One region of the Cryobacterium sp. TMB1-7 genome, then DNA from elsewhere that is predicted to be linked to it. Evidence: predicted binding sites of a transcription regulator. Region 1 holds the regulator's gene; the other holds the start of a gene.

Evidence for each region. Region 1 encodes LexA, which represses DNA repair genes until DNA is damaged. Its sites were predicted from a motif close to TCGAACANNTGTTCGA; they were not measured.
Region 2: the regulator LexA is predicted to act here: its motif matches at 2,887-2,902, upstream of E3O60_RS11275 (HNH endonuclease signature motif containing protein).

Annotation. Positions count from the first base shown of each region.
Region 1 is NZ_SOFZ01000007.1:30,771-35,125, reverse strand. It holds gene metE (5-methyltetrahydropteroyltriglutamate--homocysteine S-methyltransferase) at 1-794, shown strand, start outside; gene lexA (transcriptional repressor LexA) at 882-1,505, opposite strand; gene E3O60_RS01305 (LysM peptidoglycan-binding domain-containing protein) at 1,899-2,261, shown strand; gene E3O60_RS01300 (histidinol-phosphate transaminase) at 2,355-3,440, shown strand; gene hisB (imidazoleglycerol-phosphate dehydratase HisB) at 3,450-4,067, shown strand; gene hisH (imidazole glycerol phosphate synthase subunit HisH) at 4,064-4,355, shown strand, end outside.
Region 2 is NZ_SOFZ01000025.1:7,235-11,589, forward strand. It holds gene E3O60_RS11270 (alpha/beta hydrolase) at 1-814, opposite strand, end outside; gene E3O60_RS11275 (HNH endonuclease signature motif containing protein) at 975-2,822, opposite strand; gene E3O60_RS11280 (YbhB/YbcL family Raf kinase inhibitor-like protein) at 3,024-3,560, opposite strand; gene E3O60_RS11285 (rhodanese-related sulfurtransferase) at 3,647-4,355, shown strand, end outside.

The DNA.
Region 1 (4,355 bases):
AGTACTTCGCCGAGAACCTCGATGGCTTCACCGTCACCGAGAACGGCTGGGTGCAGTCCTACGGCAGCCGGTGCACCCGTCCGTCGATCCTGTGGGGCGACGTCCGGCGTCCGGCGCCCATCACCGTGGAGTGGTCCAGCTACACCCAGACCCTTACCGAGAAGCCGGTCAAGGGGATGCTCACCGGACCGGTCACCATCCTGGCCTGGTCGTTCGTGCGCGACGATCAGCCGTTGGGGGAGACCGCACGGCAAGTGGCGCTCGCGCTGCGCGACGAGATCGGTGATCTCGAGGCGGCCGGTATCCGGGTGGTGCAGGTCGACGAGCCCGCGCTGCGCGAGTTGCTGCCCCTGAAGAAGAAGGACCACGCCGACTACCTGGATTGGTCGGTCGGGTCGTTCAGGCTCGCTACCGCGGGGGTCGCCGACCAGACCCAGATCCACACCCACCTCTGCTACTCGGAGTTCGGGGTCGTCATCGACGCGATCCGCAACCTGGACGCCGACGTGACCAGCATCGAGGCCGCTCGGTCGAAGATGGAGGTCGTCGCCGACCTGCAGACCAGTGGCTTCGACCACGGCATCGGCCCGGGCGTCTACGACATCCACTCGCCGCGGGTGCCCGGTGTGGCCGAGATCACCGAACTTCTCGAGCGGGCCCTGCAATCGATCCCCGCTCGCCAGGTCTGGGTGAACCCGGACTGCGGACTGAAGACCCGCGGGTATGCGGAGACCGTGGAGTCCCTGCGCAACATCGTCGATGCCACCCGCGCAGTTCGGGCGACGCTGGTCTGACCTGGCCCGCCCTGACTACGCCGGCACAACACGAAGGCCCGACCCCTCGCGGGGTCGGGCCTGTTGTGTGCCTGGAGCGTTGCGGATCTAGACCGAACGCAACACCGCGACGACCTTGCCGAGGACCTCGGCGAAGTCACCCAGGATCGGCTCGAAGTTGGTGTTGCGGGGGAGCAGCCAGGTGTGGCCGTCGCGCTGTCGCAGCACCTTCACCGTGGCTTCGCCGTCGAGCATGGCGGCGACGATCTCGCCGTTCTCCGCGGTCTTCTGCTGGCGGATGACCACCCAGTCGCCATCGCAGATGGCGGCGTCGATCATCGAATCACCGACGACCTTGAGCATGAACAGCTCGCCCTTGCCCACCAGTTGGCGGGGGAGCGGGAAGATCTCGTCGATCTGCTGGTCGGCCATGATCGGGATACCGGCGGCGATGCGGCCGACGAGCGGCACCATCGCCGCATCACCCACCTGGATGCCGGACTGGTAGTCATCGGCGGCGCCTGGCGTGACCTCCTCTGAGGACTGAGGCAGCTCGATGAGCACCTCGAGTGCGCGCGGCCGGTGCGGGTCGCGCCGCAGGTACCCGCTCAGCTCGAGCTGGTGCAGCTGGTGGGTCACGCTCGACAACGAGGACAGACCAACGGCGTCGCCGATCTCGCGCATGCTCGGCGGGTAACCGCGGTCGCGAACCGAACGCTGGATGACGTCCATCACCGCGCGCTGTTTGTCGCTCAGGCTCTTGCGGCGTCGCGTGCCGCCCTTGTCCCGAGGTGTGCTCTGTTGTGCCACGTTGACGCTCCTCTGGTTAGTCGGTTCGGGCTGGTGCTGGTGGGGCTCGTGCTCGCCGGGCTGGTGCTCGTCGGGCTCATACTTCTCGGGCTCGGGCAGCAATGTCGGTGGTGTCTGTTTGAGTGCAGCTACCCGATCGAAACTGTAGCCACAGAGCAGCGGTTCGTAGACATGCATTCGAGTGTGTTGCGGAATCTGTCTCCATAATATCCGGAAACAGGGTTGATTGTTCGAACACTCGAAGATATATTCGGAACATAGATTCGCATCTGGCCCTCCCGGCCGAGGGCCCGATGCGTTACCAGGAGGTTTGACATGAGCGCAGCATTTGCAGCACCGGACAACCACAGCCCGGCCACCCCGCCCACCACACACCTGCGGCTGACCCGCCGCGGGCGGGCCGTTTTCACGGCCCTCGCCGCAGTGCCCCTGGTACTCGGCGTCATCGGCATCGCCGTCAACGGCGGCATGGCCGCGGCAGAGGGCAGCGCGGGTATCGGCGCGGCCGCGTTCGACTACGTCACCATTGAGGCCGGCCAGTCGCTCTGGCAGCTGGCCGAGTCTGTCGCCCCCGGACAAGACCCGCGCGACGTGATCATCGACATCGTCAACCTCAACCAGCTGTCCTCCGAGGCCGTGCAGCCCGGCCAGCGCCTCGCCCTTCCCGCGGACTACTGAGCCGCTCAGCCCGAGCCGCTCAGCCCGGAGCCGCTCGCCCCGCCCCGCCTCGGATACGAGGGGTCGGCCGCGGGCGCAACTAAGCTTGTTCGGGTGACCAGCCTCGACGACCTGCCCCTGCGTGCCAACCTCCGCGGACAAACCCCTTACGGAGCACCCCAGCTGCACGTGCCGGTGGCGTTGAACGTCAACGAGAACACCCACCCGATCCCGCCCGCGGTCGCCGCCGACATCGCGGAGGCCCTGGCCGAGGCGATCCTCACCGTCAACCGGTACCCCGACCGGGAATTCAGCCCGCTGCGGGACGCCCTCGCGGGCTACCTCGGTCACGGTCTCACCCGCGACAACATCTGGGCCGCCAACGGTTCCAACGAGGTTCTGCAGCAGGTTCTGCAGGCCTTCGGCGGGCCGGGCCGGTCTCTGCTCGGCTACGCGCCGACCTACTCGATGTACTCGATCCTCGCCTCCGGCACCGATACCCGCTGGATCCCCGGCGGCCGCGACGCCGACTACGAACTTTCGCCGGAGACCGCCGCCCGCTGGGTGGAGGAAACCTCGCCCGACATCGTCTTCCTCTGCTCACCGAACAACCCGACCGGCACCCCGTTGTCGCTGGAGACCATCGCGGCCGTCTACGACGCCACCCCCGGCATCGTTGTCGTCGACGAGGCCTACGCCGAGTTCGCACCGGACGGCACCGACAGCGCCCTCACCCTGCTGCCCGGCCGGGAGCGCCTGCTCGTGTCCCGGACCATGAGCAAGGCCTTCGCTTTCGCCGGCGTGCGGCTGGGCTACCTGGCCGCCGACCCGGCTGTCACGGATGCGCTACGCCTGGTCCGGCTGCCCTACCACCTGTCCGCCCTCACCCAGGCGGCGGCCGTGGCCGCGCTCGCCCACACGGGTGAGATGCTCGCCATGGTGGACGACATCCGGGTGCAACGCGATCGCCTGGTGACCGAACTGACGAACCTCGGCTTCAGCCCACTGCGCAGCGGAAGCAATTTCGTGTTATTCGGCGGAGTCTCCGACCCGCACGCGATCTTCCAAGCGCTCCTGGCCGAAGGCATCCTGATCCGCGACGTCGGTATCCCCGGCCACCTCCGGGTCTCGGCCGGCACCGAAGCCGAGACGAGCGCGTTCCTGGCCGCCATCGCACGGCTCCGCCCGATAGCCGAATAAACTAACGCCATGAGCAACGTCACGCCCTCGCCTCGCCGTGCCCACCTGCAGCGCGAAACGAGCGAATCGAGCATCGACCTCTCGATCAACCTCGACGGCACCGGGGTGAGCGACATCCACACCAGCGTGCCGTTCTACGACCACCTGCTCACGGCGTTCGCGAAGCACTCGCTGACCGATCTCACCGTGCACGCCACGGGCGACATCGAGATCGATGTGCACCACACCGTCGAGGACATCGGCATCGTCCTGGGCCAGGCCATCAAGCAGGCCCTCGGTGACAAGGCCGGCATCTCCCGATACGGCGACGCCCTGGTGCCGCTGGACGAAGCCCTCGTGCAGGCCGTCGTGGACATCTCCGGTCGGCCGTACCTCGTGCACACCGGCGAGCCCGCCGGATTCGAATTCCACCTCATCGGCGGGCACTTCACCGGCTCGATGGTGCGGCACGTTTTCGAGGCCATCTCCTTCAACGCCGCGTTGACCGTGCACGTCACCGTCCTCGGCGGCCGCGACCCCCACCACATCGCCGAAGCCGAGTTCAAGGCCTTCGCCCGAGCCTTCCGCCAGGCCAAGGCCTACGACCCGCTGGTCTCCGGCATCCCGTCCACCAAGGGCGCACTGTGACCTCGGTCGTCGTCCTGGACTACGGCACGGGCAATGTGCACTCGGCCGTCAAGGCGCTCGAACTCGCAGGCGCCGACGTCACCCTCACCGGCGACCGCAAGCTCGCGCTCGAGGCCGACGGACTCCTGGTCCCCGGCGTCGGCGCGTTCAGCGCCGTGATGGCGGCGCTGAACGACGCCCACGGCGGCGACATCATCGACAAGCGCCTCTCCGGCGGGCGGCCGGTGATGGGCATCTGCGTGGGCATGCAGGTCATGTTCGAACACGGCGTCGAGCGCGGCATCGACA
Region 2 (4,355 bases), on a different contig from region 1:
CGAGCCACTCGATGGGCGAGAGGAATCGGGCGGCGTCGCGCAGCGACATTCCGGGGCTGCGTTCGGGGAGCAGCATCCGCAGGAAGTTGAGGCTGAGCACGAAGCCGCGCTCGAACATGACCGAGAAGTCGGCGATACTGCAGTGCTGCACGAGTCCGCGCAGGTGGCCGGCCTCGATCGGCAGGTCGAGGTTGTAGTGCGCGGCGAGGGTGTCGTCGTTGGCCGCGGCGGTGAGCAGGGCCGCGATGTGCCCGCCCGCCGAGTCGCCGCCGAGAACGATGCGGGTGGGGTCTCCGCCGTATTCGACGATGTTGCGCTGGACCCAGGTGAGCACAGCGTTGGCGTCGTCGAGCATGTGGCCGATCTTGAATCGAGTGGCCATGCGGTAGTTGGCGTTGACGACCACCATGCCCTCGACCGCCTGGCTGGCGGCGTACTTGGTGAGCGGCGCCTTGTCGCCGGAGGTCCAGCCGCCGCCGTGGAAGTAGATGTAGACGGGCAGCGGGCTCGGTGGCGTGGTCACGTCGTGGCTGTCGGGGTGACCGTCGTGGTGCTCGTGCGGCACGAGAACGTCGAGGCGGTGATCACGGATGCCGTCGCCCACGTAGTCAAGGTCGAAGTGGTAGTCGACGTCGTCGATCGGGTCGGCGTTGAACTTGTGCAGTTCGCCCGGCGCGATGCGCGTCATGATCGCTTTCCAGAGCCACACCGGCACCCTGGACAGGCCGGTTTCCCGGTGCGTGAGGTGCGAGTCCGCGGAGGGGCCGGCAGCGGGGTCGAAGCTGGTGCTGGAGTGGGGGGACGAGTGAAACATGGTGCCTTACTGCCGACGTGGCGCTACCGGAAGCGGCTTCGAAGTGCCGACTGGCGTTGGTAGCGCTTGCATCGTTTTTTGCCGCGTGTAGAAGATAGGCGCGCAACCATGAGATGACCTGAGAATCTCTCACGTGGCTCGAATCGACCGTCCCCTTGCATCAGCCGCGGCTACTCGTCTTGCCGGCGGTATTTGGGGTCGTGGGCGCGGTGTTGGGGTGGTTTTCGCCAGGTTCCGGTGGGTCGATCCAGTGTGGGGCTTTGACTTCGGGCATGCCCAGGACCATGCGGATGTGCCACCCCGAGGTGTCGATGTTGTGGTGGTGGCGCCAGCACAGCAAAACCCCGTTGCTCACGTTGGTGGGGCCGCCGTTTTGCCACGGCTGCACGTGGTGGACTTCGGTCCATTGCGGTGGGCAGGTGCAGCCGGGGATGATGCAGCCGCCGTCTCGGGCGGTGATCGCCCTGCGTTGCAGCGGGGTGAAACACCGGACCTTATCGCCCAGGGCGAGGACGGCGCCGGTGCCGCCGAAGAAGATCGGCCGGAAGCCGCCGTTGTCGACCACCTGATTGATCGTCTTCATCGAGACGGGGCCCTCGACGCCGTCGATCCAACCGACCCCGACCCCGTTGACGAGGTCGGTTGCGTTCACGTGCACCATCACCGTCGGCGGCATCCCGCCCATGGTCGGGGTGCGGGGGTCTTGGGCGACCTGGACCAGGATGCCACGGAGGATGTCGGCACGTTTCTGGCCACCGTCGCGTTCGTCGAGGATCTCGCCGGGCACGAGTTCGCCGGCCTCGATACGCTGCTGCTCCTCCGCGGACGGGAACGCGGGAGCGCTGCGGGCGGACTGAAAGGTGTTGAACAGGGTCTGCATGATGCCCTTGAGCTCCGGCGTCACCCCACCGCGCAGCGGGTGCAGGCCTTGGCTGAGTTTGCCGAACGAGAACGTGGATTTGGCCTCGAGGATCTCCGCGGTGGGCGCGGCCCCGTCCGGGTTCAACACCGCCTGCCACGTCGCCGCCATCTCCCGGATCCGGTCCGCCGGGAACGTGAACCCCGCCGACGCACCCAGACGCCGGACCGGGCCGGTGCAGACTTGTCCGGCGCCGGCGCCGGCGCCGGTGTCGGTGTCGGCGTCATCGGCATCGGTGGCGGTGGCGCTGTCGCCGGGTCCGGGGGTGCGGCCGAATACCGACCCGGTCGCGGACTCCACCAGCTCGGCTTCACCGCCGTCCACCAGCGACTGGTCGGCATCGAAGCGGCCGTGCACCTTGTAGTCAGCCAGGCCCTTCACGATGTTCTCGGCCGCATCAATACCGATCTCCCCGGCCGCCAAGGCTGCGGCAACGAACGGGAACTCGGGCTCGAGGACCGTGCCGCCCAGCATCCGCGGGGCGACCTTCTCACCCAGGGATACGCGTCGTTTCATCTCCGGCACCGACGTGCCGGTCAGCCCGATCAGCAGATCATTCTGGTGCGACGCCCCCAACCGCCAGGCCAACGACTCCGTGCCCAGCCCAGTGCTGTACCGGTAACCCACCACGGTCGCCGTGCTAACCCGGGCCGCGTCCACCGGCCGACCGGTGCGCTCGACCATCTGCGTCAACGCGACCACCTCAGGGTCACTCAACGCGTTCACGTCAATGGAGTCCATCACCGCCATCACCGTCCGCGCCGCATCATCCAGGGCCTGGAGCTTCTGACCGAACGCACCGGTGTGCGCGCGCTGCACCCCCAGCAACTCGGCCGGATCCCGCCACTCAGGCCGCGGCTTAGACGGACCCCGACCGGCCCGACCGGCCCGGCTCGAGCCCGTCGCGGGGCCGGCCGCAGGGCCGGCCGCGGCGGCGGTCTTCGTGTCGGAGGTGCCGCTCAGACTGGCGGCATCCACGGCCGAGAGGGGATCCGGACCGGCCAGACCGGTGTTCCAGTCGTGCGGGTTCGGACCGGTGGGAGTCATTCCCGTCGGTGCGGTGGAGCCACTATCCAGCTCGTCGTCCATACCCCCATTCTCTCACGAATCGCACTTATATGCGAGGAAATGTCAACAAGAACTTGAGCAAACATCGAACATAATTCTGAGCCAAAGCGGACAGGCAGCGAGGGTCCCGACAGGCTCGACCGACGGAATGGGCACGTTGTCGAGGATGGCAAACGGACGAGCGACCTGCCGCCCGAGGAGATAGAGGGTTGTCGGGATCGGCTAGGCGGCGCCTCCGGCGACTCCGGTGGCCTCGAGCACGGCGCGGGCCAGGGTGTGGAAGTGCACGTTGAAGCCGAGCACGGCCGGGGTGGCCTGCGGGTCGACGCCGAGGTCTGCGACGTCGAGGGCGTGCAGCACGAACTGGTAGCGGTGCGTGCCCGTTCCGCGCGGCGGCGCGGCGCCGATGAAGGTGGGCTGGCGGATCTCGTTGGGCATGACGACGGCACCGGCGGGCAGCAGCACCGAGTTCGCGACTCCGGCACCGGTGGGCAGGCTGTCGACGTCGGCGGGGATGTTGAAAACCGCCCAGTGCCAATACCCGGAACCGGTCGGGGCATCCGGGTCGAACACAGTGAGTGCGAAGCTCTGGGTCTCAGCCGGGAAGCCGCTCCAGTGCAGGTCGGGCGAGACATCCTGACCGCCGGCGCCGACGCCGTACTGGGCGGCGGCCAGCGGGCCACCGTCGGTCATCACCGAGCTGGTCAGGTTGAACTCGGGCACCTCGCCGAAACGGGCGAAGGGATCGATCGTGGTCATGCACACTCCAAGGATCTGGTGGCGGTCTGGTTGGCTCAGCCTACGTGGGCCGCCTCGCGCCCCTCGCCGCCGCCTAAAATGTGGGGGTGGCCATTCCGAAGATCCTGCTCTACTACGTCTTCACTCCGCTCAGCGACCCCGAAGCCATCCGCCTGTGGCAGCGCGACCTCTGCGAGTCGTTGGGCCTGCGCGGCCGCATCCTGATCTCGAAGGACGGCCTGAACGGCACCGTGGGCGGCGACCTGCCCGCCCTCAAGCGCTACGTACGCAAGACCCGTCAGTACGCACCGTTCGCGGAGATCGACTTCAAGTGGAGTGAGGGAACCGGCCTCGACGAGTCCGGGGCGAGCCTCGACTTCCCTCGGCTGGTGGTGAAGGTGCGCGACGAGATCGTGAGCTTCGGCTCGCCAGAGGCCCTCACCGTGGATGCCGGCGGCGTCGTGGGCGGCGGCACCCGCCTGGCCCCGGCCGAACTGCACGCCCTCGTGGCCGAACGCGGCGACGACGTGGTGTTCTTCGACGGCCGCAACGCCTTCGAGGCCGAGATCGGCAGGTTCCGGGGTGCCGTGGTGCCGGATGTGGCGAACACCCGCGAGTTCGCGGCCGAGCTCGACAGCGGCAAGTACGACCACCTCAAGGGCCAGCCTGTGGTGACGTATTGCACCGGCGGCATCCGCTGCGAGGTGCTGTCGTCACTGATGAAGGACCGTGGCTTCGGCGAGGTCTACCAACTCGAGGGCGGCATCGTGCGCTACGGCGAGGCCTACGGCGACGACGGGCTCTGGGACGGCTCGC